DNA from 2 places in the Salinicoccus sp. CNSTN-B1 genome. Region 1 is predicted to be linked to the other one. Evidence: predicted binding sites of a transcription regulator. Region 1 holds the regulator's gene; the other holds the start of a gene.
The links. The regulator NrdR, encoded in region 1, represses ribonucleotide reductase genes. The targets are predictions, from matches to a motif close to AACACNATATATNGTGTT.

Region 1 (3,420 bases):
AGGATTCGATCATCTTCTCCTTTTCCCGGAAGCGGTCTTCTTTGATTTTTGTAGGACAAGGGGAATAGATTACATGTATCCGCCCATCCCTTACATCTATCGAAGGCACATAACCTTGTGGATGATTCACACACCCACTCAGCGAGTCACATTTCTCACAGGCTAAAGATTGTTCGGCGTAGCGTTTCAATTGAAGCAGATCATTTTTAATCATTGAACGCGTAATCTCATGCTCGCTGTTTTCGATCAATTCTATAATGCGCGGATGCTTGATGAGCGATTCATAAAGGCGTTCATTATTCTCCTGCAGTTTCTTTGAGTTTTTTAAAAATTGGTTTATGGGTTCCATTAAGATCACCTAGATTTTCTGAATTCATCTATCATTCTTTGTAGCTCGGGATCATCTTTTGCTGTCTTTTGGACAGATGACGCTTTTTTCCCGTTATCGTTTTGCACGTCGCTCTTCTGTTTAGCGGATGATTTATCCATCCATGCAGGTTTCTTTTCACCTTGGCGTTCTTTGCGCCCGCCTTTTTTCGAGTTGCGTTGCTTTCTGTATTCCATTATCGATTCATAAGCTTCCTTAGCCGAACGTATCCCCTTCTCCTCCCAGTCCCTTGCAATTTTCATTGTATACGGGTAGTTCAGGTCCCCGCCCTTCTGCTGATAAACATACTCAAGAAGTAGGTTTATGACACCGCCTGGCAGACTTGTACGGGCGATTATGTCGGTGACGAGCTTCACATCATTGTCGCTTGGCCGCTGGCCGCGTATATCATTCAGCCGGTCTAAGGGGTTAATGGTTTCGAGCTGTTCTATATATGATTCCTTACCGGTGTTATCTTCAACCGCCTGTTGCGCCGGACCATCAAATTTAGGAACCTTGCCCTTGTTCTCTTTCTGATAGTATTTCCTCGCTTCATACTTCAACTGTTCTTTATCTATTCCTGCATATTGTGTTGTAGATGATAACAGTATCTGTTTTATGTCATAGGCATTAAAATTGAAAAGGATACTCAATTTGACTATAAGCATGCGTATTTCCTTCGTGAAGAACGCACGGTCGATGCGTGTCCCTTTCAGATGTGTAAATAGCACATCAAAGTCAAAATCCTCGAGGTCGACTTTTGGCCCGAGAGATTCGTTTTCCTTCCTGAATGTTTCAGTAGGTACTTTAAAGCCCTCACCACTACCTGTGTGGAACACTTCAGTGAATTTGCGCGTTACTTCAGTGAAGTTTTCTGGCATCGGTGGATATTGGAGTCGATCCTTCTTTTTATTGAAGGCCACAGCGCCCACTTGGCCATAGAGATAGAGGCTAAGCATTGGATCTTTGAAGAAGGCATCTGGTGTAAGCGGCAGCAACAGCTCGTATATGAAGCGATCTTCATGGGCGTTGTTGGACACATATGTGCGGATAAGCCCCATCGCTTCAAGCTTCTCGAGTATGCTTGAGAAGCTTGAAAGCGGCATGTTCAATTCATCCATTATCTCTCTGTGGAGCCTGGTTTCAAGTTTGCTGTAATGGTTTGAAGATTCCTGAAGGTAGATATATGACATGGTCGCTTCCTGTCCAATCAGGGGAGATACAGTTCATTTATGATATTCAGATGGGACTTTTCGAACGGTGACGGCATATAAACGATGAACTCGGTATTTGGTTTCAGCCTTTCATTGAAGTTCATTATCGTCACTGCCTTTAGCCAGATGCTTCAAGGTCTCCATGAGCTGGTCGATGTCCTTGAACTCCTTATAGACCGAAGCGAACCTTACATATGCCACTTGATCCAAGGTGATCAACGCTTTCATGACATGTTCTCCGATATCATTGCTCGAAACTTCCGATTTGTTCAAATTCCTGAGGTCCGACTCTATCTGGGCTGCTGTCTTCTCCAACGTCTCATAAGGGATTGGACGCTTTTCACATGCGCGGAGCAATCCATCCATCAGTTTCTCCCGGCTGAAGACTTCCCTGTTTCCATCTTTTTTGACTACGACCAGCGGTGATAATTCCATACGTTCAAACGTCGTGAACCTAAAACCGCACTCTTCGCATTCCCTACGCCGGCGTATCGCAGACAGTTCATCGGTATGCCTGGAATCGACCACTCTCGAACTTGTATGATGACAATTCGGGCATTTCACTATGACCACCTCTTCCTACCCAGTTTGGTATACCATTATAATACATTGAACATAAAAAGAAAGAAACTCTCGTTTCTTCTTTTCTTTCTATAGATTTTCAGCAATTTTTTCAGCGAATTCCACCACTCGGGTCGAATAACCCCATTCGTTGTCATACCATGCCAGGACTTTGACTTTATTGTCGTCCATGACCATCGTCAACGAACCGTCTATAATCGAACTTCTGCTGTCAGTGTTGAAATCACTGGACACCAGCGGTTCATAAGTGACACCCATGATACCGGCTAGCGCACCATCAGCGTGCTTCTCGAATGTTTCATTGAGTGCGTCCTTCGTCACAGGTTTTTTCAGGTCAACCACCAGATCGACAAGCGAAACGTTCGAGACAGGCACTCTCAATGCCAAGCCATGGAGTTTGCCGTTCAATTGGGGAGAACCTCACCCAAGGCTTTTGCTGCGCCAGTCGAAGTCGGTATGATGTTGTCTGCACAAGAACGTGCCCGTCTAAGGTCTTTATGCGGGTTATCGATGTTCTTCTGGTCGTTTGTGTAGGCATGGACAGTCGTCATCAAACCATTTTCGATGCCATACTCCTCATCCAGCACTTTGGCGACTGGCGCCAGGCAGTTTGTCGTACACGATGCATTTGAGAATACATCATATTTATCTATATCGAATTCTTCATCATTTACCCCAAGAACTACCGTTTGCACATCTCCGCCTTTGGCCGGTGCAGTCAGCAATACTTTTTTGGCCCCTGCTTTAACATGGGCTACTGCTTTGTCACCATGGTTGAAGGCGCCTGTCGCTTCGATGACAATATCCACACCCAAGTCTCCCCATGGCAGTTTTTCCGGATTTCTTTCAGTCGTGATCAGAATCTCTTTACCATCCATGACCAGCTTGTCTCCATTGCCTTCTATCTGCTTTTCGAATTTCCCATGTGTGGTGTCGTAGTTGAGGAGATGAGCCAGTGTTTCAGCAGGATAGCTGGCGTTCACCGCTACGAGCTCCAATTCATCTGAAGCGGCAACGATGCGAAATACCATTCTTCCAATTCTTCCCAAACCATTGATTGCTACTTTTTTCATGACGATTGCCCCTTTATGCTATACTTTTCACTGATTAGTATAACATATTGAAAGCGTGTTTAAAGGTGTAATCTGCATAAAATGTTCACTTTTCAATCTTGTCTAGAAAGTTTTGAATCTTGGCCCCTCAATTCCTGAATAGAGCCACTATTCTGAAACACGATATCGCTTCTATCGCGCTTAT
Region 2 (3,420 bases), 1.0 Mb from region 1:
CTGGAGTTGTGTCTGTGCGATTGTATTGAGCATGTCGCGGGCATCCAGTTTGCGTTTTTTGACATTGTCATTAGCCACCAGATCCTCATACATCTCATCAAGGTTCATGTCGTCCAGTGATTGACCGTATTCACGCTCTACCGTATGAGGCGCGAACAGATAGAACGGCTGGTTATCCTTGGCAAGATCAAAGAACTTGGAGGGGATGACAAGGCCTGTTGAAATCGTAGCCAAACGCAGATCTTCATCAGCGTTCACTTTTTTCGTGTCCAGGAATTCTGGAAGATCATAATGGAAGATATTGAGATAGACGGCACCGGCCCCAGGTCTTTGTCCCAGCTGATCTGCATAGCCAAATCCATTCTCCAGTGATTTAGCTACAGGGAGCACCCCTTTAGCGACGCCTTTGATGCCTTTGATCGCTTCGCCGCGTGCCCGGAGTTTGGAAAGGTTGATCGCAACCCCGCCCCCTATTTTAGATAACTGTTTTGCCGTTGAATCGATATAGTTGATTGAGTTCAGGCTATCGTCGACTTCAAGCAGGAAACAAGAAACCATCTCTCCACGTCTTGGCCCGGCCTGCGTTCAGGAAGGTCGGCGTTGCCGGTTGATAGCGCTGTTCGATCATCGAGAGGATGAAACGCTTCGCACGCTCCTTATCTCCTTTAGCCAAGTAGAGGCTGACGATTACCACATGCTGTTTATAATCTTCAAGATAATATTTCTTATCATTTGTCTTCATTGTATAGTCTTTGAAAAACTTGCTGGCAGCCATATAGCTTTTAAACTTGAATGGAATACTGTCTGCATATGCTACGATTTCAAGTACGTCTTCGTCTGTGTACTCCTGGAATAGATCGTAGTAGAAGTCATTGTCCACCAAATAATGCATCCGTTCCAATTCAGAATCGAAATGAATGGTGTTAGCCTTCACTTCCTCCATGAACACTTCAAGTGCTTCCTGGTCCTTATGCAATTGGTAAAAGCCCGTTTCATCGCGCTTTGTCACTTCGTTGTTCAACTCAATATGATTGAATTTCTGATCGTCCATAACTTTCATATATAGCTCCTGCCTTTCCAAAGAATTCTTCCCTATCTTTTTGGGTTCCGTGCAGTTCAAACTTCATCAGCAAGGGAACATTGTAATTTTCACTTATATCTTCACCTGCACGCGCAAAATTTTCGCCCCAGTTGCGGTTGCCGCTGGATGCGACTGCCATCATAAGGTCGTTGTTGACTTCAAGGAAGACTTTCACCTCGTTCGGCACTCCACCGAAACCATAGGTGCTGGTTACCAATATAAATGGCTCATGTATACGTTCATCTTTGTTTGAAGCACGTATCTCATAAGTATCATAGTCTTCAGCAATTCCAGAACCGTTGATAAAGCGTCTGACGTTTCCGGTCATCGAATAGAATGCAATGATCATGCCACCCCTCCTTTTCCATGCCATCGTAAAAACGGAGCGGACGAACTGGAGTTCGTCTTCATCCATCTTGCATCATTATAATTTTACATGTTTAGTGTTTAAGTTAAACACTATATATTGTGCCTAAGTATCATTCGGTACACAATATATACGTATGACATACCCTATGATGCCATATTGGCATTTAATTTACAATGGCATTAAAAGGAATTTCATTGCGCATAATATCACCTTAACGACTCCAAAGGTGCACCATAAGTATGTTATACTATATCGGAAATTCTTCTAAATTTTTTTGTGTAAAATTCCAGAATGTAAAACCTTGAAATAAAATATAAAGATGGGGTTGGCATAATAATGAACAATACCGTAAAAGGCATCATTGCCTTGCTTATTTCTTCACTTGGATTCAGTCTGATGGCCCTTTTTGTAAAATATAGCGGTGACTTGCCTACCGTCCAAAAAGCATTTTTCAGAAACTTTGTGGCGATGCTCGTCGCCTTGCCCTTTGCATTGTACTACAAAGAAAGACTTTTTGGTCATGGAAGGAATCAGGGGCTTCTGCTCCTTAGATCGTCGTTTGGACTGCTTGGAGTTCTGCTGAACTTCTTTGCCATCGATAAGATGGTGCTTAGTGATGCGGATATACTCAATAAACTGAGCCCGTTCTTCACCATCATTCTCTGTGCGATCTTCCTGAAGGAATATATACGCAGATATCAGATGATCTCCATCATCATCGCTTTTGCTGGAGCTGTTTTTATAATCAAGCCTTCCCTCTCAAGCGAGACAATATATGCTCTGATTGCTGTGCTCGGTGCTCTATCTGCTGCAGGAGCCTATACTGTTCTTCGTGTCCTTGGCAGCCGGGAAAAATTCTACACTGTAGTGTTTTATTTTTCTTTCTTTTCCTCGGTCGCCCTGCTCCCGTTCTTCATATGGAATTTTGAACCAATGACCACTGGGCAGTTTTGGCTGCTCGTATCGGCAGGTATATTCGCTGCACTTGGCCAATTTGGGCTTACCATCGCCTACAGTTATGCACCGGCACGTGAAATATCGATTTTCTTCTATTCCACTATCTTGTATACTGCAATCTTCAGCATCATCTTCTTCAATGAGGTGCCGGATATGCTCTCCATAGTCGGCTACATCATAATCTTCGGGGCAAGCTACTACATGTTCATGAAGAACAGACCGCCGAAACATTCTAAGATTTGACAAGAAACAGCCGGCCCATTGGCCGGCTTATTTATTTTGTTTCCTGCATCTGGCGTTTATAGCTGTTGATTGTTTCAAGAAAATCCGGGCAGTAGTGTTTGAGCTTGTAATTGCCCACTCGGTGTATATTTACCATATCCTGCTTGGATTGTGGTGTTTTTTTGGCAAACTCCCGCAATGTATTATCGGTAAATATGTCTTCTTCCCGGACGCCGTGCTTCTCAGCAAGATGACATCTCGTTTCTGCAAGCTTGGCAAAAAGAAGTTCATTCGGCGAAGATGTGGTACTGATATCGACTTTTTCATTGAAGTGTTTCCTGAAAGGCACGGTGTAGAGGGTGCGTTCACCTTCCAGGACTATCTTGCTCCTCTCAGTAAGTTCGAGTCCACCCGCTTCCATGTGGAGATAGCCCCTGTAGATGAGCTCTTCTAATATATGATTGAGCTCACTCGTCAAATAGTGCGCCATGGTACCGAAAGCAGCTGATTCATCTAGCTGGAAGGCAATCACGTTTTCTGCCATTTCCCCTCTCAATACTTGTATGGTCTGTTCTTTAGTCATCCTCACAGCATTTTGTGACACAGCCTGCATGACAAGCTTGGCTTCAGCTGTCATGTCATATGTGCGCCCCTTCTCCCTGCAGTTTGAACATTGGCCACACTCGACCACATATTCATCTTCATTAAAATATTTGATGATGAAGCTGCTCAGACATTTGCTTGTGCGATTATATTGGATCATGCGGTCAAGCTTAGCCCTCATGTGATC

Region 2: nrdI (class Ib ribonucleoside-diphosphate reductase assembly flavoprotein NrdI) is a predicted target of NrdR. The motif match lies at 1,537-1,554, and genes of this name have one in related genera.

Annotation. Positions count from the first base shown of each region.
Region 1 covers NZ_JBTWMN010000004.1:1,163,477-1,166,896, reverse strand. The annotation lists gene ACYF68_RS06960 (hypothetical protein) at 1-349, opposite strand, end outside; gene ACYF68_RS06955 (replication initiation and membrane attachment family protein) at 355-1,560, opposite strand; gene nrdR (transcriptional regulator NrdR) at 1,672-2,145, opposite strand; partial or broken gene ACYF68_RS06945 (glyceraldehyde-3-phosphate dehydrogenase) at 2,233-3,236, opposite strand; partial or broken gene coaE (dephospho-CoA kinase) at 3,329-3,420, opposite strand, start outside.
Region 2 covers NZ_JBTWMN010000004.1:2,176,322-2,179,741, forward strand. The annotation lists partial or broken gene nrdE (class 1b ribonucleoside-diphosphate reductase subunit alpha) at 1-1,060, opposite strand, end outside; gene nrdI (class Ib ribonucleoside-diphosphate reductase assembly flavoprotein NrdI) at 1,023-1,430, opposite strand; gene ACYF68_RS12820 (DMT family transporter) at 1,788-2,651, shown strand; gene recQ (DNA helicase RecQ) at 2,683-3,420, opposite strand, start outside.